Regions from separate parts of the Rhodoglobus sp. G.S.23 genome, predicted to be linked through region 1. Evidence: predicted binding sites of a transcription regulator. Region 1 holds the regulator's gene; the other holds the start of a gene.

Region 1 (11,666 bases):
GACCGCGGTAACCCTTGGCGCGTTCGAGGATAACCCGACGCTTCTTGTGAGCGTTTACCGCCCTTTTAACTCTTGCCATGATGTATTCCTAAACCCTTTACTTACCGAGAAGCTTCTTGATTGTCTTGGCGTCCTGCGGTGCGATGACCTGATCCTGGTTGAGCGCGCGCTTACGCTTGCTGCTCTTAACCTCGAGGTTGTGTCGCATACCAGCCTGCTGCTTCATGACCTTGCCGCTACCGGTGACCTTGAAACGCTTCTTGGTGCCTGAGTGCGTCTTCTGCTTAGGCATCTTTCTCCTCTTTCTCTGGAACTTCTGCCTCACGAGGCTTCTTGTTAGCAACCTTGCGGGCCTCGGCTTCAGCCTTCGCTGTTGCCTTGGTCTTGTGTGGGCCAATAATCATGACCATGTTGCGACCGTCAATAGTCGGCGTTGATTCGATTGAACCGAATTCCGACACATCTTCGGCAAACTTCTGAAGTAAACGCACACCCTGATCGGGGCGAGACTGCTCACGGCCACGGAACAAGATCATTGCTTTGACCTTGTCGCCGCCTGCGAGGAATCCCTCAGCACGTTTGCGCTTGGTTTCGTAGTCGTGCGTGTCAATCTTCAGACGGAAACGAACCTCTTTGAGGATCGTGTTCGTCTGATTGCGACGAGCTTCTTTCGCCTTCTGCGCCTCTTCGTACTTGAACTTGCCGTAATCCATGATCTTGGCAACGGGAGGCTTTGAGCTGGGAGCAACCTCGACCAAATCTAGATCTGCCTCTTGGGCGAGCTTGAGGGCGACGTCAATTGAGACGACACCGACTTGTTCACCGCCGGGTCCGACAAGACGGACCTCAGGAACTCGGATTCGGTCGTTGGTACGGGGATCGCTGATGCGTGTTCTCCTCACATTTCGTGGTGCACTTCATGTACGCGGAGCGTTTCACGAAATACAGTTCGGCGGATGCCGTGGCACGAAAGAGGATCAAATGCAGCAGAACGCTGCAACACCCTTTAAAGCTGCAGGCGAGCATCCGGAACAATAGGCATAATCACAACTGATTACACACACTGCACCGCAAGCGAACCATGCGGGGTGTAACTACCCGGTAACCTTGTATGCGGTTGACAGGTGGGAGAATCTCCACTTTCGTATCCGGGGCAAGCCCCGGGCCTGCATAAGGATAGCAGAGCGAACCCCAATTAGCGAAGGACATCATGAGCGAGCCCACCAATGACGACGTCAATGAAACTCGAGACATCTCTGAGGTGCCCGCGGTAGAGGTAATTAACACCGTTGCCGTACACATGCTCAGCGCTGCAGCAGTAAAACTCGGGCTCTCCGACGGACCAGATGCGGAATCAGAAAAAGACCTCGACGAGGCGCGAAAACTCATCAATGCCCTCGCCGGTTTGGTTACCGCAGCAGCGCCGGAGATCGGCAACCACCACGCTCGCCCCCTGCGCGATGGCCTTCGTTCAGTGCAACTCGCGTTCCGCGAAGCATCCACCATCCCTGATGCACCCGGTCAGGGTCCAGGCGAAAAATGGACAGGGCCAGTGAACTAGAGCGACGACTCCGGCGCTCGAACTACCTGCACTGCCAGAGAATCGACCGACTGCGCGATGAGTTCGGAAGTAGCCCAGCGCTCGCGCATCCGATCCATCGTGGCATCGAGCGTTTCGCGGTCAAGCCCCGGCTTCATAGCGATTTGAACAACCAGTTCAGGGCCCTGCAATCGCGCCCCCGGATCTCCCGCGAGCAACTGGATTTCAGCAACGTCGGCTTCTTCTGCAGCGGCTATCGCGAATTCGTCTCGCACGTCGGTGCGCAAATAGCTGGGAGTCCAGTCAGTTGACTGCGCGATCGACCACAGCGCGGGTCGACGGATAACAAACTCACTGTCACTCAGTGGATCGATAACGACCAGATCAGTGTTCTCGCTCGCAGCGGCGAGAGCTACGCGGGTGCCGGCTGCCGGAACGGGGCGAGCGTCCGGGTTCCAATTACTCATCGCAGTGACCGAACTAAACACCGGCAGAACTGCCCGACCATCCGGGCCCGTCACCGTCACGATCGATAACTCTTGAGTCTTGTCAATCGTGAGTCCGGCTTCGGTGGTCTCCGTCTCCCCCGCCTTCGCAAGCAACGGGATGAGAAGCCGAGATTCACGAATGGAATCAACTACGTCTGCCTCAGTCGCATTGCCCTGATGGAACCGAGTGATGACGGCCATGAGCGCAACAGGTGCTGTTCCGTCGTCATCGGGAGCAGGATTCGGTTCGAACGAGCGACCCTCCCAAGGAGTGCCGGCGGAGTCTGTCGAGTTCATATCAGCGTCCGATGCAAAAAATAGTTACTGCGATGAAACGTCAAGTGCTTCCGCAAGGGTGAAAGCCTTGGCATAAAGTGCCTTGCCGATGATCGCACCTTCGAGACCCTGAGGCACGAGTTCGCGCAGCTCGATGAGGTCATCGAGACTTGAGACGCCACCAGAGGCGATAACCGGGCGGTGAGTGCGATCCATCACTTGGCGAAGCAAATCGATGTTCGGGCCCTGGAGAGTGCCGTCTTTAGTCACGTCAGTAACCACATAGCGGCAGCATCCGGCTGACTCGAGACGGTCGAGGACCGTCCACAGGTCGCCACCCTCTTGAGTCCAGCCACGAGCAGCGAGCGTCGTTCCGCGCACGTCGAGACCAACGGCAATAGCCTCGCCGTACTCAGCGATTACGTGGGCAGCCCACTCAGGATTCTCCAGCGCTGCCGTGCCGAGATTGATGCGCTTCGCGCCGGTGGCAAGCGCGGCCTCGAGAGACGCATCGTCACGGATGCCGCCAGAAAGTTCAATATTGACGCGCTTCGGCGTCGACTTGATGACCTTCTTGATCATCGCGTGGTTATTGCCGCGACCGAAGGCAGCGTCAAGATCCACCAAGTGGATCCACTCCGCACCCTGGTCAACCCAGTCGTGCGACGCCGCGCACGGGTCGCCGTAGCTCTTCTCGGTTCCCGCTTCGCCCTGAGTGAGTCGAACGGCCTTACCGTCAGCGACATCGACGGCAGGCAGAAGTGTGAGGCTGGGTGTTTTATTGAACTCGCTCATAGATTTGCTCTCTGAAGACCTGATCGCGGAACGCCGCGCACAAGCATCCGATACTAGTGCACGTCGAACTGACGCAAAATCAGAGCGTCTCCAACCAGTTGCTTAGTAGTCGGATTCCGGCTTCGCCAGACTTCTCCGGGTGAAATTGAGTAGCCGTCAGGGGTCCATTTTCGACGGCAGCGAGGAAGCGACCGCCGTGGTCTGCCCACGTGAGCTTGGGTTGTGGAAATGGGGGCTGAACGTCAAGTGTCCACTGCTGTGCAGCATAGGAATGGACGAAATAGAATCGCTCGTCGCGAATCGAATCGAAAATAGTCGTGTCGTCGGGAGTCTCGACCGTGTTCCAGCCCATGTGGGGCAAAACTGGAGCAGGTAACTTTTCTACAACACCCGGCCACTCATCGAGTCCGTCGGTCTGAACACCGTGCTCATCGCCGGAAGAAAACAGCACCTGCATTCCGACACAAATCCCCATCACTGGGCGGCTGCCTGTCAGGCGCTTCTCGATAATCGCACCACCGCGCACTGATTCCAGTGCCGACATGACAGCAGCAAATGCGCCAACCCCTGGCACGAGAAGCCCGTCAGCGGCCTCAGCAACAGAACGGTCAGCGCTCAATCGCACGCTCGCGCCGGCAGCCTCTAGAGCCTTAGCCGCAGAGTGGATATTGCCCGATCCGTAATCCAGAATGACAACTGAGGGCGCAACCACTAGAGCGCACCCTTTGTTGACGGAATTCCGGTGACACGGGAATCGGGCTGAACAGCACCGCGCATCGCACGAGCAAAGGCTTTGAATTCAGCCTCAGCGATGTGGTGGGGGTCACGCCCACCCAAGACAGTGATGTGAACGGTAATACCCGCGTTGAAGCTGATCGCTTCGAAAACGTGACGAACCATCGATCCCGTGAAGTGTCCACCGATCAAGTGCATCTCAAACCCGGCAGGCTCCCCCGTGTGCACGAGGTACGGACGACCCGAGACGTCGACAACCGCTCGAACAAGCGCCTCGTCAAGAGGAACAAGCGCATCGCCATAACGAGAAATGCCGGCCTTGTCGCCGAGCGCCTGTTTGATGGCAAGACCCAAAGCGATGCCAATGTCTTCCACAGTGTGGTGGACATCAATGTGAGTGTCACCGGTCGCCTTCACAGTGAGGTCGATCAGTGAGTGCTTCGAGAATGCGGTGAGCATGTGGTCATAAAACGGGACGCTCGTCTCAATGGATGAGGTACCTGTTCCGTCGAGATTGATCGAGAGTTCGATACTCGACTCGCTGGTCTCGCGCGTGATCGTCGCGGTGCGCTGTGAAGTCATTGCTCAACTCTACCGAGCGCTTGGAGGTCAGCCATCGCATCCAGAAATGCCGTGGTCTCTGCTTCAGTGCCTGCAGTGACCCGCAAGTGGTGAGGTATACCGACATCGCGAATCAAAATGTCTTGAATGAGCAACTTGTTAAACAGTGCTTGCGGATCCGCAACATTCCCGAAGAGCACGAAATTTGCTTCGGTCAGTACGGGGGTGAACCCCAACTCCGCAAGCCCGGCGCTCATCCGGTCGCGCTGAGTTTTAATCTCCCCAACCATCGCGAGCATCTCAGGGGCGTGAGCAAGCGCGGCAACTGCGGCCGCCTGCGTCAAAGCGGAGAGATGGTACGGCAATCGTACGAGTCTGAGGGCATCGGCGATAGCCGGATCGGCGGCCAAGTACCCCACTCGAGCTCCGGCGAACGCGAACGCTTTGCTCATGGTGCGGGAAACAATGAGGCGCGGCCGTCCCTCAAGCAGTGACAGCGCCGTCTCGCGGTCGGAGAACTCTGCATAGGCTTCATCGACGAGCACGATACCGTCGGTCGCGTCGTAGGCGGCGACGACCGTCTCGTTGCTGACGGGAGTGCCGGTGGGATTATTCGGCGAACAGAGAAACACGATGTCCGGCGAAAGGTCAGCTATCGCCGCCACCACTGTTTCGGGAGTGAGGTCGTAGCCGGCATCACGAGAAGCCGTAACCCACTCGGTGCCGGTGCCTGAGGCGATGATGGGGTGCATAGAGTACGTGGGCGGGAATCCGAGAACGCTGCGGCCTGGACCGCCGAAGGCCTGAAGCGTTTGCTGAAGTACCTCATTGGAACCATTTGCTGCCCAGATGTTCGCAGCGGCGAGGCCGTGCCCCAGGTATTCGGCGAGACTCTCCCGCAGTTCAGTGAACTCTCGATCGGGATAGCGATTTGCGGTCATCACTGCTCTTGCCAGCGCCATCACAATATCGGTGGCCACCGCCTCGGGGATGGGGTGGGTGTTCTCGTTGACGTTGAGTTGGATGCTCACCGGATCGGTAGGTGCACCGTAGGGCTTGAGCCCTCGAAGGTCGTCACGGATAGGGAGATCTGAAAGCGAAGTCACTCCACAATGCTAGATGCAGACGGCTGACAAGCGTCACGCTGCCTCAATCAATCAGCCTCTACGTTCTCGCATGCACCACGAGCGAACCGCGCGAAGAGCTAGCGCGCGCTTCTATTCAGAAAAGCTGGCAGGGATCGCGAGCTGTTGACCCGCAAAGACATCTGCTGAGGGAAGCTGGTTGAGCTCAATCAACTGAGCAACAACATCGCGCGGATCGTGCCCAGGAGCATGGGTCTCTGCGATGTTCCACAGCGACTGGCCTGCGGAAACGTCGACGTAAACGAACGCGTTCTCGTTTGACTCCAACGTAGCGGCAGCGTCACCACCGTTGAGGGAGAAAACGAGAGCCGCAACAACCAACGGCGTGGCCGCGAGCGTCATCAAGACGACGCGACCACGCGTTGTGAGGCGAAGACGCGGTGCGGACTGCCGAGCACGGGATTCCGCGTTGGGTGCAATCACTGCAGTGGACATCAAATTCTCCTCTAGGGGTTCCCGCACCCGACTCTCGGCCGGGAGAGTCGGGTGCGAAGCTGTGTTCCGAACATACATTCGAATTGTTCTAATTTCAAGTACATATTCGAACAAGCCACCGACATTGCCTCGCGACACTCGAACAAATGTTTGTTTTTGGCTTGTTCTGCGGATACAGTTTCGAATGAGCCACTGACATTGGAATCGTTAGAGGCAGAAATAGAGGACTCGTGACCGACTCAATAGCCGCAAATGGCGACGCCGCAGAGCGTGGCACCCGCCGGCGAACCAGCTTGAGCGCGAAACAACTCGCGATCCTCGAGATGATTCAGCGAGCAGTCGCTACTCAGGGCTACCCGCCGAGCATGCGCGAGATCGGAGACGCTGTCGGCCTCTCCTCGCTATCGAGCGTTACCCACCAGCTCAACCAGCTCGAGCTCAGCGGCTACGTGCGCCGCGACCCCAACCGCCCCCGCGCCATCGAAGTTCTTATCGACGTGCCAAGCGCCGTCGACGAATCCAGCACGATCAGCCCATCGATGGGTGATGCCGCGATGGTTCCGCTCGTCGGCCGCATTGCCGCCGGTATCCCCATCACTGCAGAGCAGCACATTGAAGAAGTGTTCCCTCTCCCCCGCCAACTTGTTGGCAAAGGTGACCTGTTTATGCTGAAGGTCGTCGGAGATTCAATGATCGACGCTGCCATTTGCGACGGCGACTGGGTTGTTGTGCGCCAACAGCAGACAGCCGAAAATGGCGACATCGTTGCCGCAATGCTCGATGACGAAGCAACCGTCAAGGTATTTCGTCAACGCGACGGTCACACATGGCTACTGCCACGCAACTCCAACTTTGAGCCCATTCTCGGTGACTACGCCACAGTGCTCGGCAAAGTCGTTACGGTACTGCGCTCGCTCTAAGCAGGTTTAATCGCGAGCTCGCGCCCAACGCGCAAGCTCGCGACCAGACGCTACGAAGCTTTACTCACGAACTCTTCGAGCTCGGCTAGTCGAGCCGGGTGCACAAGCGCCCGCACCTGGGTTCCATCTTCGCGATAGTCCGTCGCCAACACGCGCCCCTGCACGTGGAGGCGCGAGATGACTTCTCCACGGTCATAGGGCACGAGCAGAGTCACCTCGACCTCCGGAGCTGGCAAAAGTTCCGCAATACGCGCGTTCAATTCGTCGATGCCCTCACCCGAGCGGGCAGAAACAAAGATTCCCGTCGGCTCAAGTCCACGAATCAACAAACGCTGGTCGTCATCCGCAAGGTCGCTCTTGTTGAAGACAACGATTTCAGGGATGTCGCGGGCACCCAGCTCACCGATGACGTCGCGCACCGTGCTCAGCTGAGCACCGGGATCTGGGTGGGAGGCGTCAACAACGTGCACGATGACGTCAGACTGCCCGATCTCCTCGAGGGTCGACCGGAACGCTTCCACAAGCTGATGCGGCAAATTGCGCACGAAACCAACAGTGTCGCTAAGCGTAAATAGCCGGCCATCTGCTGTCTCCGAACGTCTCACAGTGGCATCGAGCGTTGCGAAGAGCGCATTCTCTACGAGCACGCCGGCGCGAGTCAGACGGTTGAGCAAACTCGACTTGCCTGCGTTGGTATAGCCGGCAATAGCGACACTTGGCACCTCAAACCGGTCACGGTTGGCGCGTTTCGCCTCCCGAGCGGGCGCGAATCCCTTGATCTGCTTGCGTAGGCGAGCCATGCGAGTGTGGATGCGACGGCGATCGAGTTCAATCTTGGTTTCACCAGGACCACGGCTACCCATACCGGCGCCGGCGCCACCCACTTGGCCACCGGCCTGGCGAGACATCGATTCACCCCAACCACGAAGTCGTGGAAGCAGGTATTCCATTTGGGCTAGCTCCACTTGAGCCTTGCCTTCACGGCTTGTCGCGTGCTGGCTGAAAATGTCGAGGATCACCGCTGTGCGGTCGATCACCTTCACGCCGACGACATCTTCGAGTGCACGACGCTGGCTGGGAGCAAGTTCTGTGTCGGCAATGACAGTGTCCGCGCCGGTAGCGGCTACAACGTCGCGCAGCTCAATTGCTTTGCCCTTACCGAAGTACGTGCTTGGGTCAGGGTGCGAACGGCTCTGCAAGAGGCCATCAAGCACCACTGCGCCTGCGGTCTCTGCCAGAGCGGACAACTCCCGAAGTGAGTTCTCCGCTTCCCGAAGCGCTCCCTGACCGTAGATTCCGATCAGCACAACGTTTTCGATCCTCAGCTGGCGGTACTCGACCTCGGTGACGTCATCAAGCTCTGTTGAGAGCCCTCGAACACGCTTCAGTGCGTGCCGGTCGTCTCGATCAAACTGGTCGCCGTCTCGGTCGGCTTCATAATGAGCATCCGATTGGAGCGCTTGCGCCCCAGATGCCCCAGCACCGAAGCGCGTTACGGCAGCATGAGTGGAGCCTTCGCTGGCGAGAACGCGCTCGACGGAACGCTCGGCGTCGTCGCCGTTGTTGGCCTCGATACTGGTTTCTGTCGTGTTTCGCGTCATTGGGTTAACCCTACTTCTCTAGTTTTCGGTAAGTTCTGTTCATGGCTAACGAGCATTACTTCTCGTCTTCACCCGAGAGTGATCTCAAATTGCGGACGATTCACGCGACCATTGCTGGCGTCGAGCGAGAACTTGTCACGTCAAATGGGATCTTCAGCCCCGCGCACATTGACGCGGGAACTCAAGTTCTCTTGTCGAACGTGCCAGCGCCTCCTCCGGGAGGTAACTTGCTTGATCTCGGGTGCGGTTGGGGTCCGATGGCGCTCACCCTTGCCCTCGAATCACCTCATGCAACGGTGTGGGCGGTGGACGTCAACGAGCGCGCACTGGATCTGGTGCGCGCAAACGCCAAGAAATTGTCCATACCCAATATTAACGCGGTTCTGCCCGAAGATGTTCCCGAAGACATAACGTTTATGACTATTTGGTCGAATCCGCCCATTCGCGTAGGCAAGGGCGAGCTTCACAACATTCTTGAAACGTGGCTGCCGAGGCTCGAAATGGATGCGGATGCCTGGCTCGTTGTTCAACGCAACCTCGGCTCGGATTCCCTACATCGCTGGATGGAGTCCGCATTCCCTGACAACTTCACATTCAGTCGCGCCGCCATCAGCAAGGGGTATCGCGTATTACGGGCGCACAAACGCGCAACCGACGCGAACTAACAAAATCTCGGCAGTTAGCCGCTCTGCAGCGCGGAAACTAAGCCAGTTCGAGACTGCCGGTGTAAACGAGTTCCGCCGGACCGCTGAGCGAGACGTGTTCGCCGTCTTCGGTCGGGAACATCCGCACAACCACGGTGCCGCCCGGCACCGTAACGCGCCACTGATGCGGTGCGTTCGGGCCCGCGTAGTGACGAATGGCAAGCGCTGCTGCTACGGCCCCAGTGCCACACGACAAGGTCTCCCCGCTGCCGCGTTCATGCACGCGCATCCGAATCGAACCAACTCCGTCTTTGACGAGTGGATCCGCCGGCACCACGAACTCGACATTCGCGCCGTGCTCGGGCACAGGATCGATTACAGGGATGTAGCCGAGGTCAACACCGTCGAGTTCTGATTCTTCGGCGAGAGCAACGACCACGTGGGGGTTTCCTACGTTGATACCGAGTCCCGGGCGGGCGATCTCAAGCTCTTTCGCTCTCACGAGCGGTTCTCCACCGTCGAGTGCCCAACGTCCCATGTCGACTTGGTAGCCAGCCATGTTGCGCTGAACATCGCGAACACCACCGCGAGTACCAATTGGCAAAGTATCGCCGGGTTCGAAATCCACAAAGCCTTCGTTGGCGAGAAACTCGGCGTAGACACGGATGCCGTTGCCACACATCTCCGAGATGCTGCCGTCCGCATTGCGGTAGTCCATGAACCACTCGGCGTCGGCGTCTTCGGCAAGCGCCGCAGCGCCCGCATCGAGACTGCGAGACCGTACGGCGCGGATGATCCCATCTGCACCAACACCAAAGTGACGATCACAGATCGCTGCAACCTGCTGCGGGGTGAGGTCGAGCTCACCGTCTGGATCAGCGAAGAGCACGAAATCGTTGCCCGTTCCTTGACCTTTTGTGAAGTTAAGCGTCGCCATGCTGACCATTCTCCCCCATCACGATCGCCAGAGCACGCTGGGCACGATCAGCAGCGTCGTATTCGAGCCAGCGGCACTGCGCATAACGTTTGAACCAGCCAACTTGGCGTCGAGCGTAGCGACGCGTGAGCGCCGCCGTTTGCTCGATGGCTTCTGCTTCAGAGAGTGTGCCCTCCAGCTGTTCAATGGCCTGGGCATAGCCGATCGCGCGGGCAGCGGTGGTGCCTAAACCGTGCGGACGCAGCGCACGAACCTCATCGAGCAGCCCGGAATCCCACATATTCTGCACGCGCTCGTTCAGTCTGGCCACTAGCTTGTCGCGCGGAGCAGCGAGGCCAACAATGCGGGTTGACGTCCAGAGCTTGTTTTCTTCAGGTAATCCAGCGCCGAAGGATTTTCCTGTGATTTCGATGACCTCAAGGGCGCGAACTATTCTGCGACCGTTGCTGGCGCCGATCGATTGCGCGGCATCAGCATCCAACTCGCGGAGACGCTGAAATAGGATGCCAGCGCCGAATGTTTCCAGCTCGGCCTCGAGTCGTGCTCGCACGTGCGGGTCGCGGGCAGGGAACTGGAAATCATGAATGACGCTCGAGACGTAGAGACCGGAGCCGCCAACAAGGATGGGTACGTTTCCAGCAGATTGGATTTCTCGAATGATTTGACGCGCATCCACCTGATACTGAGCGACGCTGGCGTCGTCTTTAGGATCGAGGACGTCGAGCAGGTGATGAGGAATGCCGCGTCGTTCACTTATCGGGAGCTTGGCCGTGCCGATGTCCATCCCGCGATAGAGCTGCATTGCGTCTGCGTTAACGATCTCGGCGTGAGTTCCGTGACGCGCGAACCCTTCAGCGATGTCGAGCGATAGCTCTGACTTGCCGGTTCCTGTCGCCCCGACGATGACAACGAGGTCGTGCATGAAGCCGTGCTCGTCACTGGAGACCGCATGCTCGGGATTAGCGGAGGGAGTCTGTTGGGTCATAGATCGGCGTTGTCGAGACACGGATGGTCGGGAGGCCAAGTGATACTCGTGGGCCGGAGTCGGTAGTGGCCGCGCCGGTCGGCACTCCGCAGGACTCGGCTTGTGCGCGATCCCACGCATCTCCGGCTGGGGTTCGACGGATGTCAAGGGTCTGGCCCGCTGGAGTGTCTGCTACAAGGTGAAATGCTGCAGCTTCGGTGATTGTCAGAGTGACGACGTCGCCGGGACGCGGCGTTGCACTGCCTTCGGGAATATCGAAGTGCACAAGTCGCGAGTCTTCGGCACGGCCCGATAGCCTGGCGGTTTCTGCTTGCTTGCGTCCTTCGGTCGCGGTAACCATGACGTGGACGGTGCGACCGATTTGTTTGTCGTTTTCTTCGCGCGAGATGCGGTCTTGAAGAGCCGCGAGTCTTTCGTAGCGCTCTTGTACGACCTCTTTGGGGATCTGGTCGTCCATTGTGGCGGCGGGCGTTCCAGGCCGGATGGAGTATTGGAATGTATAGGCCGAGGCGAATCGCGACTCTTCAACCACACGCAGGGTTTCTTGGAAGTCTTCTTCTGTCTCACCGGGAAAACCGACGATGATGTCAGTGGTGATAGCGGC
Region 2 (11,666 bases), 110 kb from region 1:
TGAGGTCCGCATTCGCATTGCCGGATTCGACCGCATCCTCGTTGTCAAACAGACCATCGTGAAGCGAGTCTCAGCAGTCACTGCCGCCGAGAGCTTCATCGATGAGACTCCTCCGCCACCCTCCCGCGAGGAAGTGGCGCTGGCACCCCGCCGTGATCGTGGAGCGGGTCGACCTACCAAGCGCGAGCGTCGCGAGCTGGAGAAGCTACGGGGTCGCGACGAATCGGATTCGCGACCACGCGACGACTAGTTCGGCTTCGTTGCGATTCCATCGAGCCAAAGCACGTCAGCTTCGTCACGATGAGCACCAGCGGTGCCCACATGCTTTGCGTCAATGTTTGGGCCTTTGGTGATGACGTGCACCATCGCCATGCCGTGCCCACGCCCCAGACCGTAATCGTTCTTGAGCCACTCCAGAATTTCAGCGGCCTTGACCGATCGGTCCGCAAGCCCCTTCTGCTCTGCGATCGCGATGAATTGGCGAGGCGTGAGACCGGTCTTCTGTTCTACCGCGTCCAGGTAAGCCTGAAATGACATCCCGCTTCCTGCCTAGCCTTCGTCAAGGATGGCGCGGATTTGGCCAAGAGCTTCGCGCATTCCCTCTTCCATGCCCATCTTGATCATTTCCTCGAGCTGAGCGGCTGACTCGAATCCTGAATGAATCGTGAGCCGGGTTCCGTTGTCTACAGGCTCAAAGACGAGGCGAGCGATCGTAACACCGAGGTCGCCACTCGGCTCACCAGCATCATCCGCAAATCCATCTTCTATCGATAGCTCGCGCGGTTCGACAATAGAGGTGAACTTCCACCAGCCATGCATCTTCTCGCCCTCAGGACCCGTCATGTAATAGTGGGCGCGACCGCCAGGCTCGAACTCGAATTTCACAAACGTCGCCGGCCACTCGGGTGGCCCCCACCAGCGCTCAAGTTGCCGAGGGTCACTGACCAGTTGCCAGGAGCGCTCAAGCGTGGCGGGAAACTCGGCGGTCGTCGTGAGAGTCAGTGCCTCAACATCGGTGTGGCTCGTGACGTTCATTGCTTCACCTGTTCTTTCGTTCGTTGTCTATGTCATTGGGGTCGTCGTTGAGCACAGCGGCCATGCGCAGCGCTCGCTTCTCCCACACCTCTTCAAAGTGCGAGAGAAGTTCTTGGATTCGATGAATGGATGTCAGATCGCCGCGAACTATTTGCTCACGGCCGCTGCGCTGCTTCGACACAAGCCCAGCCGCCTGCAGCACGGCAACGTGCTTTTGAACCGCGGCAAAACTCATCTCATAGCTGCTGGCGAGACGCGAGACAGAGATTCCTTCCCGCATTACGCGCGTGACTATGTCACGACGTGTGGAATCAGCGAGAGCGCGAAACATCGCGTCCACTTCGGCGTCTGTTACTTCATCTACAACCATTTGGTTGTAGATTACGCTCGCAGGACGGGCAACACAAGACCCACATGAGAATTAATTAGCAGGTGGATGCTTACAGTTTGCGGAGCGTCAGGATCTGCTCAGCTCGACCGAATGGTCCGCTCAGATCGTGGAGGACAGTCGATGTCAGGCCGACCCCATCAGCCCCAAAATTTACGGCATTCTGCAATCCAAGCCACTCCCCAGTTGGCGCACGATAGAGATGGATCTGCAAGTCAACATTCGGGAAGGCGTACCCGCCCTCCCCCGGCTTGACGCGCGTGGCGATGCCATTGCTCGTGTCAACAAGCCCCATCAGCCGCACAAAATCGCTTACCGGCTCATCTGTCAACAGAGGATACGGTGTGCGCAACCACACGCGTCCGTGTCCAGGACCATGATCCGGAAGAGCCCGTGCGTCAATCGATTGAATGTAGCCTCCTGGCCACTTCGAGAGATTCACTGCGCCAGTTGCGTGCTCGGGAGCCAACATCCGTTCGTCGACAACTCCTTCTACTGCTGAGGTGTCGGAGGTGTGAAGACGCCACGCAGTCGCTCGAACTGCGACACGACCCGCAGCAACGAGCTCAGCTTGGACAAGTTCGATTGTGCGCCCCGGCCTCAGCAGCGTTGTCTTCACTTCGAAAGCACCATCAGGAATGAGCCCGAGGATCTCGTAGCTGATGCGTGCAATGCGGAGTTCTGTCCGCGCTTCGAATGACTCAAGCGCGTGCGCCAGAATTCCGGCAACCGGAGCCATGTGCTGCTCGTGCGGATTCCACGCTCCTTGTGCGTGAATCGTGGACTCAAAATGAGTGTCGTCGTGGCGAACGTAGTAGGCAGAAGCTTGAGAGGTCACCGCACCAGCCTAATGAGACGGTCTCCCGGCCGCAGCGTGTGCACCACATTTGCTCACTCACGCTCAGGCACGAGGAGCCGTATCGAACCGCGTCTCGGCACTCCTAGTGTGCGCGCAGCTTCGCGATCAGGTCGTCCTTGTTGAGCGAAGAGTATCCGTGCAGGTCCAGTTCGCGGGCCCGATTCTGCAATTCTTTGACTGTCCAGTCTTCGTAGGATCCTGACTCTCCCCCTCGTCGCCCAACTTCGGATCGTCCATCCCGTGCCGCCGCGTTCGCAATGCGCGCTGCTTTCTCCGCTGACGCACCGTCGTTGCGGAGTTCCTCATAGAGCTCCGGGTCCTTCACCCGTGAATTCTTGTTGGCAGGCATCTTCGTTTCACTCCCCAAGTTCGATTCGTCTCCATTAGGGGCGTCAGCTTCGACCCCTTTGCTGCGCGAGGCAGCATATTCACGATAAACACGGGCGGACTGAGCCCCCACAAATTTCTGAGAACGTCGAGCGAACGTGGAGCCTGCTCCCAGATCGCGGCGAGCAGGAATGGGTGCGAGTATGCGCGAACCGCTAAAACAACATGGGTTGCGGCATCGCCCTAGCGGCCAAGGCTGGCGGCATTTCTTCCGCGATTAGCGATCGCTCCCCATTGACGTCGCGCGTACTTACGGTGGCACGCGAACCAACGATTCCTGTCGCTGGGTCAAGTGCGGTTCGCTCGAGACCGTGCCGACGGATAATCGGACGCAATTTGGCTGCTAGCCAGTGACGATATTCCATGGGAGCGTAGGTGCCGCGTGAATACATTGAGTGATAGCGCTCGAGCAATTCCGGATGCGCCGCTTCTAGCCATTGGAAGTACCACTCCTTGGTCCCGGGCTTGAGATGAAGGGCAGAATAGGCAATTGATGTTCCGCCGGCATCCTTCACCGCGGCAACTGCACGCTCCAAGTGATCACGCGTATCGGTAAGAAACGGCAGGATCGGCATGAGAAAGACTGCGCAATCGAGGCCAGCATCTCTCACCGCAGTTACTGTGGCGAGGCGTGACTTCGCAGTCGGCGTACCAGGCTCGACCGACTGTTGCAGCTCATCGTCATAGATCGCGATCGACATCCCGATATCGACGGGTACGTGCTCGCTTGCCTCTTTCAGCAGTGGTAAATCTCGCCGAAGCAGGGTGCCCTTGGTGAGAATCGAGAGCGGCGTTCCCGAACCGGCCAATGCAGCGATGATGCCCGGCATCAGCCGGTATCGACCCTCTGCGCGCTGGTAAGGGTCAGTGTTGGTTCCTAAAGCAACAGCGTGCCTTCCCCAGCTGGGCTTGCTGAGTTCTTTGGCCAGCACCTCAGCAACATTGACCTTCACCACGATTTGAGTGTCAAAGTCTTTCCCTGAATCGAGGTCGAGATATTCGTGCGTCGGTCGAGCGAAGCAGTAGGTGCACTGGTGAAGGCATCCGCGCATCGGGTTGATGGTCCACCCAAACGGCATATCGCTTGCGGTGGGGACTTTGTTGAGGGCGCTCTTGGCTAATACCTCGTAGAAGGTGACGCCCTGAAAGTCTGGCGTGCGAACCGTACGCACAAGATTGTTGAGCTTCGCAAGGCCGGGCAGCGCGTTGGGGGCCTCACTGCTGACCTGTTGCCCGCTCCATCGCATGCTTCTATTCGAACATATGTTCTAATCAATGGCAACTTCCGCTGATGCGGCACTAAGGCCCCCGCCCACGCTGATAACGTCATAAGAGTGTTTTCCAAAGTGACGGTCCCGACAACTCTCCACACGCGAGATGGTGAAATGACGCTTCGGTATTCCGAATTGGGCGACATCGACACCATCCTTCAACTTCTGGCGGATGACCCAGTGAGCGCCTTGCGGGGAGATACCGCGCGCCCCGAAGATCGCCCGGCCTACGAAAAAGCGTTCCACGCGATCGCAACAACTCCCGCGAACGCATTGCTTGTTGTCGTTGCCCCCAGTGGTGATGTCGTGGCCACCATGCAATTGACCGCGATTCCCGGGATGGCGCGGCGAGGTTCACACCGCCTCCAAGTCGAAGCCGTTCGGGTTGCGGCAAGTCAGCGCTCATCGGGCATCGGCGGCGCGATGATGCGGTGGGTCATCGACATCGCAGCGCCAACACTCGGCGCTTCGCTCATCCAACTCACATCGGATGAGGCGCGCACCGACGCGCATCGCTTCTACAAGAAGCTGGGCTTCGAGGCATCGCACATCGGGTTTAAGTATTCGATCAAGCTATGACCTCAGTCGCCGACGCCAAAAACGACGGCGTCACCCTTCGTGACCTGCGTCTCAGCGACGGTGATGCAGTCTTCGAGTGGATGCGGGATCCAGAGTCGGTCGCGATGGCCGCATTCACGGCACCAGACCCCGACGACCGGGCCGAATTCGATTCCTGGTTTCTCGCATTCTCGCGAACCCCGACGTTGTAGCCTGCGCGATCTACCGCAGCGGAACTCTCGCCGGAATGATAGCCACCTTCATGATGGACGACCAGCGAGAGCTCACCTACTGGATCAGTCGTGAATTCTGGGGTCAAGGAATCGCCAGCGTGAAACGGGACACCGAAGAGATCATCTTCGAGCTTCGCTAGGGACGTCGGCGATAACTCGCCCCTGCATGCTCGGCTGGCAGCCGGTTTCCTCGTCCGTGAAGCTTGTTGCGCAGCGTGCCCTCCACGTATTCCTCAGGATATAGACCCCGCTCGCGCAACACAGGGATGACGTGCTCTACGACATCTTCGAAGGTACCTGGCGTAATGGCATACGCAAGATTGAAGCCATCAACGTCGGTCTCTTCTACCCACTGTTGCAGCTCATCCGCGATTTCCGTGCCCGAGCCAATGATGAACGGACCCAGACCCCCGATAGCGCCGAGTCGGGCAATATCGCGAACTTTCCACTCGCTTCCGTCATTGTTTGCCTGCTGAAAGTTGGCGACTGTTGACTGGATTGCATTGCTTTTGACGTTGCCAATGGGCTCATCGAGGTCATATTCCGAAAGGTCAATCCCCATCCATCCGGACATGAAGACGAGCGCTCCCTCTTCGCTGGCGTAGCTGAGAAAGTCGGCATACTTCGCGTGAGCTTTCTCCGTGGTGTCATCCGTGATGATCGTGAGCAGTGTGTAGATTCGCGCAGAATAGCGATCACGGCCAGCCTCTTCAAGAGCATCCCGGATGCGGCCAACCGTTGCCTTGAGTCCCGCTTTAGTCGAGGCAGCAACAAAGATCGCTTCGGCGTTGCCTGCCGCGAACTGGATGCCCCTCGGTGATGCGCCTGCCTGGTAGATCACCGGGGTTCGCTGCACCGACGGCTCTGACAAATGGATCCCGGGAACCGTGAAATGTTTGCCCTTGTGCTCAATGTCGTGAACTTTGCTTGGGTCGGTGAACACACCGGTTTCGCGATCACGAATAACGGCATCGTCTTCCCACGAGCCCTCCCACAGCTTGTAGAGAACTTCGAGGTATTCGTCGGCGTGGTCATAGCGATCATCATGCTCGAGCTGATCATCATTGCCCATATTGCGGGCTGCTGAAGGAAGATAACCGGTGACGACGTTCCAACCGATGCGCCCCTTGGTGAGGTGATCAAGCGTCGACATGCGACGCGCGAAAGGGTACGGATGTTCGTAGGCCGTGCCGGCGGTAATGCCGAATCCCAAGTGTTCCGTGACATGCGCCATGGCCGAAACGAGCAACAGTGGGTCATTCACCGGAACTTGCGCGCCGTGGCGAATCGCAGCCTCATTGGAACCCGCGTACACATCGTAGGTACCGAGGACATCCGCAATGAAGATGCCATCAAAGGTGCCACGTTCGAGCAGCTGGGCAAGTTCCGTCCAATAGTCGAGGTCTTTGTAGCGCCACGATTGGTCATCGGGGTGGCGCCACATTCCTGACGACTGATGGGCGACGCAGTTCATGTCGAAGGCGTTGAAGCGAATTTGTTTAGGCATGCCACCATGGTGCGCCGAGCAGCCATTCACTGCACCTGGCAGTGAAACAAAGGACGAAACACAGAGAAATAAAGCGACACATTCTCGCTTCGCTGGCGGATGCGGCGCATTCTTGTTCGCATCCCCACAACCTTCGGATGGACGAATGCAGACGACAGCGAAACATCAGACTCTCTCGCACGATGAGGCGTACAGCCCCGATGAGCGCACCTCGCCCGAAACTGAGATCAGTGGCGACGATTTTGCTCGCGCCTTTCGTCACTATCCTGGCGGTGTTGCGGTCATCACCGCCGACTCCCCCGACGGTCCCGTTGCCCTCACAGCGACATCGGTTGTTTCTGTGAGCGCGGTACCGCCGCTCCTCGCGTTCTCGATCAGCCATCGTGCATCCACCGCCGCGAGCATCCGGAGCGCCAGCTCCTATGTGGTCCACTTCTTGGGAAAAGACCAACTTGAAATCGCGCAACTGTGCGCAACTAGCGGTGTTGATCGATTTTCTGACACCAGTTTGTGGAGACGACTGCCGACCGGTGAGCCGTACTTTCCGAGCGCACCAGCCTGGGTCGCAGGAACGCGGGTCGATCAACTCGACGCGGGAGCCGCATCCATAATTTTGCTTCGTGCGACACAGTCCGCAGTCGATTCTGGGGCAGAAGGCACTCCACCGCTCGTCTATTTCAATCGCGGTTGGCACCAGCTCGGCGAACACTCACAAGTGAGCTAGCCCAGCGGAACTAAACCGGTGCAACCTCTGACGCCGACTCGTCATCGCCCCACGACTCAACTAGTGAGATCCGGCCACGGGAATCCTTTATCGCAAGAGTGAGCGCGATTATCGCGGTGGCAATGCCAATGACGCCGAGCGGATTTGCGATGCCAATGGCTATTCCTAGTGCCGGCTCGTACGGACCGCTAATTATGGTCTGAAGCCCCTGAGGTGTTGAATCCGGAATCGTAAGCCCCAGAAGAAATCCGCATATCCCGGAGGCGATGAGCAAGGCTCGGGTTAAAACCCGCGTCTCGAACCCGCGACGTGCCGTGCGCCGAACTGCCAGCCCGGTCAGAACAAACAAGACCGCAAAAATGAGTCCGAGCGTTGCAGCGTAGACAATCGTGAGGTCACCCCCGATGCCAAAGAGGTGCCGACCGAACGATATCCAGCCAGCCAGACCGATGCCTGCCACGATTACGGCAACACCGGTGTGGCCTTCCCGCGGGATCCCGGGGGTGGCTCGAACCCGAATTGCACTGTAGCTCATGACTTGCTCTCCATCACTCTGATCGCCCAATGGTAGCGACGATGAGGTTCCCCCAGTCGCTGACTCGCGCGGCGTGTACTGCTAGCGTGAGCCGAAGAAGCCTCAGTAACGTTGTGCGCGAGGTGGACCGCTCTAGCCGGAGGAGACCCCATGCCCGCTTCCACAGAAGGACGCGTTGCCGTCTACATCGATTTCGACAACATCGTGATCTCGCGCTACAACCAAAAACACGGCAATGGTGCGTTTCAGACGGACAAGGTTCGGTGGCACGTCTCAAACCGTGCAAGCACGACGCCGGTCGGGACCAAGCTCGCGGACGCCGAAGTCGACGTTGAGGCCCTGCTCGACTACGCCTCCTCGTTCGGCACAGTTGCGCTCAGCCGCGCCTACGCCGACTGGTCTTTACCGGTCAACTCGAGCTACCAGAAACAGCTCATCAACCGCGCTGTCGAACTCGTGCAACTCTTTCCGCTCACAGCTCAAATGAAGAATGGGGCGGACATCCGGCTGTCTGTTGACGTCATGGAAGACCTTTTTCGTCTGCCCGACCTCACTCATGTGGTGATCGTTGCTGGCGACTCAGACTATGTGGCGCTAGCGCAACGCGCCAAGACCCTTGGTCGCTTTGTCGTCGGTGTCGGAGTCGCTGGTGGCACAAGTCAAGCGCTTACCTCCTCGTGCGACAAATTCGCCGACTATGACTCGCTGCCGGGTGTTGAGTACGGCGCCAGTGCGAATGAATCGCCGGTCTCCGCCTTCACCGCTGCACCACCCGCCACAGACGACGGGGCAACAACGACACCTACTCCCGAATCTAAGTCCAGCGCAAAGGCCGCTATCACCGATCCGCCGGCAACTAAGGTATCTCCATTCAAGGTGCTAGTGCGCGCTATGCGACTAGTGCAACAGAAAGAGGATTCAGAGTGGCTCCACAGCTCCGCGGTCAAGAATCAGATGCTCAGAATTGATCCGTCGTTCGATGAATCTTCGTTGGGCTTCACAACTTTCAGCGAGTTTGTGAAGTCTCGCCTATCGCACGTTGAGATGCGCGAGCATGACGGCGTCCGGCAGCTTAGACTCCGCACCAACGTGACACTGCCTGAATAGCGAGCCTTGGTTCTGTGCAATAAATCAACCGGAGATCGCGTGCCAAAAGATGCGTCTTGGCGCGTTAGGCGAGCAGTTGCTCCGCCAGCAGTTCAAGAGCCCGCACGCGCGCAGGCGAGGTGTTCGGCGCATCCGCATCGTGTGCCGAGAGCCCTGGGCTGACCATAACTTCGTCAACACCGAACCGGGTCGCCAGCGAGCGGATGCGGGCTGCCGCAGCCACGGGTTCGTCGATGACCCAACGTTCGGCCATATCATCGACCATCTGTTGCTGCGGAGCAGCAAGTTCGGTCGCCGCAGCCTGCTCAATTGTTGAGAGCGGACCAAGAGGCATCCCGCTGAGGAGCCGAGCCATCTGCTGCAACTGCGGAAGCGCAGCAGCCCGCGCTTCTGCCGCGGTATCGGCGACCGCAACATTGAGCGTCAAGAAGGTTCGTGGCTCCTTCAGCTGATCCGAGGGTACAAAGTTGTCGCGGTACAAGCCCAAGATGCGGTCTGTTCCCTCACCAGAGAAGTGATGCGCGAACACGTACGGCATGCCCTGAGCGGCGGCGAGCCGCGCAGAATAATCACTCGAACCTAGCAACCAAAGCTCAGCAACTGACGACGCATTCGGTGTCGCGGTGAGCTCATACACCTGCCCAGACGGCAGCTGAAGAGCCGCCCCCTCGGGGTGCATGAGGCTGCGGATGTCGGAAACGTTTCGCGGGAACGCGTCGACGTCGCTTGTTGTTCCCGTCATCCGCAAGTAGGACGTGATCACGGGATCACTTCCGGGAGCGCGGCCAATGCCCAGGTCAATGCGCCCCGGGAATGCCGCCTCCAGAATTGCAAACTGTTCAGCCACGACGAGCGGGGCGTGATTCGGGAGCATCACTCCCCCAGAACCGACGCGGATGCGTTGGGTCTGAGCAGCCAAAATCCCGATCAACACGGCAGGGTTTGTGGATGCCACGGCCTTCATGTTGTGGTGTTCAGCCACCCAATAGCGCGAAAATCCGAGTTCATCGGCACGCTGCGCTAGCGCGGTGGTCGCCGAAATCGCATCAGCGGAAGTCTGGTTGCTGCGCACAGGAATCAGGTCAAGAACAGAAAGACGAAGTGGTGTAGTCATCACTACTATTCAACCGTCGAACGGTCGGGATATTCCTTAGCGTCGCGCATCCGACCGGTATGCCACGCCCTAAAACCCGGGCAGATAGCTATGGTGTCCATTATGAAGATTTCGGAGTTGAGCCACGAGACTGGCGCATCGGTCGCCACGATCAAGTACTACCTGCGGGAGGGCCTTGTGCCCGCGGGGGAACGCTCGGCACCGAACCAGGCGACCTATGGCGAAACCCATGTGCGCCGCATCCATATGATTCGTGCGCTGACCGACATTGGTGGCCTCTCTGTTGCCGACACCAAGCGCGTTATTGAGGCCATTGAGTCCGACCTGCCACTGACGCGCGCTTTTGAGATTGCGCAGAGCACAGTTTCCGAGCGCGTTGACCCTGAATCCTTGGATGCCGAAGCGCTCGAGACGGTTGACTCTGCCCTTTCGGGCTGGGGTTGCGACCCGAACGACCCGGGCCGACTCGCGGCCGCCCGTGTGGTGATGAACTTTCGGCAGGCCGGCCAGGGCACCGATACGGGGTGGCTCGCTCGCTATGCCGAGGCTGCGCAACTCGTCGCAGAAGCAGATCTTGATCTCGCCGAGAGTCGCGATGGACTTGCGGCACAAGCGGAAACCGTTGTCGTGGGAACGGTGTTGGGTGATGCGCTCTTTGCTGCGCTACGGCGGAGCGCTCAAGCAGCCTCGACGATCCGTCGGCACGGAGATCCGTCCCGGAGCTAACTCGCACACCTCATTTCGCCTTCACCCTTTACAGATAGTGATGCTATCCGATAGTGTCACTATCGACTTAAGGAGAAGCCATGAATGTTCAGCGCGAAGCGAAGGTTCGTCAGTCGTCCCGGCACGATGCCGCCAGCAATTCCCCGAGTACGTCACGACCTGACAGCGGCACGCTTAACCTTGAGCGTGCGCTACTCCACCGCCCGCTGGTGTGGTTGACCATGGCAATGATCGGGCTTGCGATCATCGCCACGCTCGGCTTGATCGTCGACCAACGCGAAATCGTGGGCGCGCCGCTGTGGGCAAAACCACTCAAATTTGCCCTGTCGATTGCACTGTATTCGCTAACGCTCGCCTGGCTGATCGGAATGCTCACTCGGCATGCACGTCTGGCGTGGTGGCTCGGAACTGTAAGTGCGGCATTCCTCGCCGTTGAAATGGTCGTGATCGTCGGCGCCGCAGCCCTCGGCACAACAAGCCACTTCAATGTGGCTAGCCCGGTGATAGCAGCGCTCTGGTCAGTAATGGCAGTGTCGATCGTGATCGTGTGGTCGGCGGTAGTCCTTGTCGCCGGCCTTCTCTGGCGCTATCGAATCTCCGATCCGGCGCGGTCACTCGCCATCAAATCTGGTCTCATCGTCGGAATAATCGGTATGGGATTGGCATTTCTCATGACCTCGCCAACGGCCCAGCAATTGAGCGACTTTCAGGGCATCGCGGGAGCTCACACGGTCGGGCTACCCGACGGAGGGGATGGCTTACCTCTCTTGGGCTGGAGTACGGTCGCCGGAGACCTCCGCATCCCCCACTTCATCGGGATGCACGCCCTACAATTGCTGCCGCTAGCCGCGCTTGCGCTCGAATTCCTGGGGCGTCGAGTGACAGGGCTCGCGCTCCCGCAGACGCGACAGCGCGTGATCGGTGTGCTCGTCAGCCTCTACGTTGCCGTGACTGCCCTGCTGACGGCGCAAGCATTGATGGGCCAATCGATCGTGAAACCGGATGCCGCAATCGCCACGATCGCCAGTCTTCTTTTCGCTTCGGCAGCAGCAGCTATCGCGGTGATCATCGCCCGCGCCGCACGATTACGTCAGGTTGCCAACGCTCAGCCCTCATCACCCCAATTGTGGGCGCCGCCTCACTTGCCTTCGCTAGTTGAATAGACTGATCGGATGCACGCCGCTGAGCCATCGTCACCCGTCTCGAGTGAATCGACTGCGCC

The links. Region 1 encodes LexA, which represses DNA repair genes until DNA is damaged. Its sites were predicted from a motif close to TCGAACANNTGTTCGA; they were not measured.
Region 2: a site for LexA is predicted at 3,925-3,940, ahead of AC1ENN_RS06415 (Rv2578c family radical SAM protein). Genes of this name have one in related genera too.

What each region holds. Positions count from the first base shown of each region.
Region 1 is NZ_CM155237.1:1,220,594-1,232,259, reverse strand. It holds gene rplT (50S ribosomal protein L20) at 1-79, opposite strand, end outside; gene rpmI (50S ribosomal protein L35) at 98-292, opposite strand; gene infC (translation initiation factor IF-3) at 285-902, opposite strand; gene AC1ENN_RS05870 (DUF1844 domain-containing protein) at 1,211-1,561, shown strand; gene AC1ENN_RS05865 (SseB family protein) at 1,558-2,325, opposite strand; gene priA (bifunctional 1-(5-phosphoribosyl)-5-((5-phosphoribosylamino)methylideneamino)imidazole-4-carboxamide isomerase/phosphoribosylanthranilate isomerase PriA) at 2,350-3,099, opposite strand; gene hisH (imidazole glycerol phosphate synthase subunit HisH) at 3,179-3,811, opposite strand; gene hisB (imidazoleglycerol-phosphate dehydratase HisB) at 3,811-4,416, opposite strand; gene AC1ENN_RS05845 (histidinol-phosphate transaminase) at 4,413-5,501, opposite strand; gene AC1ENN_RS05840 (LysM peptidoglycan-binding domain-containing protein) at 5,613-5,975, opposite strand; gene lexA (transcriptional repressor LexA) at 6,206-6,895, shown strand; gene hflX (GTPase HflX) at 6,946-8,496, opposite strand; gene AC1ENN_RS05825 (class I SAM-dependent methyltransferase) at 8,538-9,161, shown strand; gene dapF (diaminopimelate epimerase) at 9,199-10,077, opposite strand; gene miaA (tRNA (adenosine(37)-N6)-dimethylallyltransferase MiaA) at 10,064-10,999, opposite strand; gene miaB (tRNA (N6-isopentenyl adenosine(37)-C2)-methylthiotransferase MiaB) at 11,037-11,666, opposite strand, start outside.
Region 2 is NZ_CM155237.1:1,329,806-1,341,471, reverse strand. It holds gene AC1ENN_RS06445 (RNA-binding S4 domain-containing protein) at 1-250, shown strand, start outside; gene AC1ENN_RS06440 (DUF4287 domain-containing protein) at 247-537, opposite strand; gene AC1ENN_RS06435 (SRPBCC family protein) at 550-1,035, opposite strand; gene AC1ENN_RS06430 (ArsR/SmtB family transcription factor) at 1,040-1,405, opposite strand; gene AC1ENN_RS06425 (thioesterase family protein) at 1,476-2,261, opposite strand; gene AC1ENN_RS06420 (Rho termination factor N-terminal domain-containing protein) at 2,365-2,631, opposite strand; gene AC1ENN_RS06415 (Rv2578c family radical SAM protein) at 2,825-3,916, opposite strand; gene AC1ENN_RS06410 (GNAT family N-acetyltransferase) at 4,055-4,519, shown strand; gene AC1ENN_RS06405 (hypothetical protein) at 4,516-4,710, shown strand; gene AC1ENN_RS06400 (hypothetical protein) at 4,746-4,871, shown strand; gene AC1ENN_RS06395 (LLM class flavin-dependent oxidoreductase) at 4,868-6,238, opposite strand; gene AC1ENN_RS06390 (flavin reductase family protein) at 6,384-6,962, shown strand; gene AC1ENN_RS06385 (hypothetical protein) at 6,973-7,497, opposite strand; gene AC1ENN_RS06380 (NYN domain-containing protein) at 7,648-8,604, shown strand; gene AC1ENN_RS06375 (LLM class flavin-dependent oxidoreductase) at 8,669-9,718, opposite strand; gene AC1ENN_RS06370 (MerR family transcriptional regulator) at 9,821-10,444, shown strand; gene AC1ENN_RS06365 (hypothetical protein) at 10,525-11,607, shown strand; gene AC1ENN_RS06360 (alpha/beta hydrolase) at 11,617-11,666, shown strand, end outside.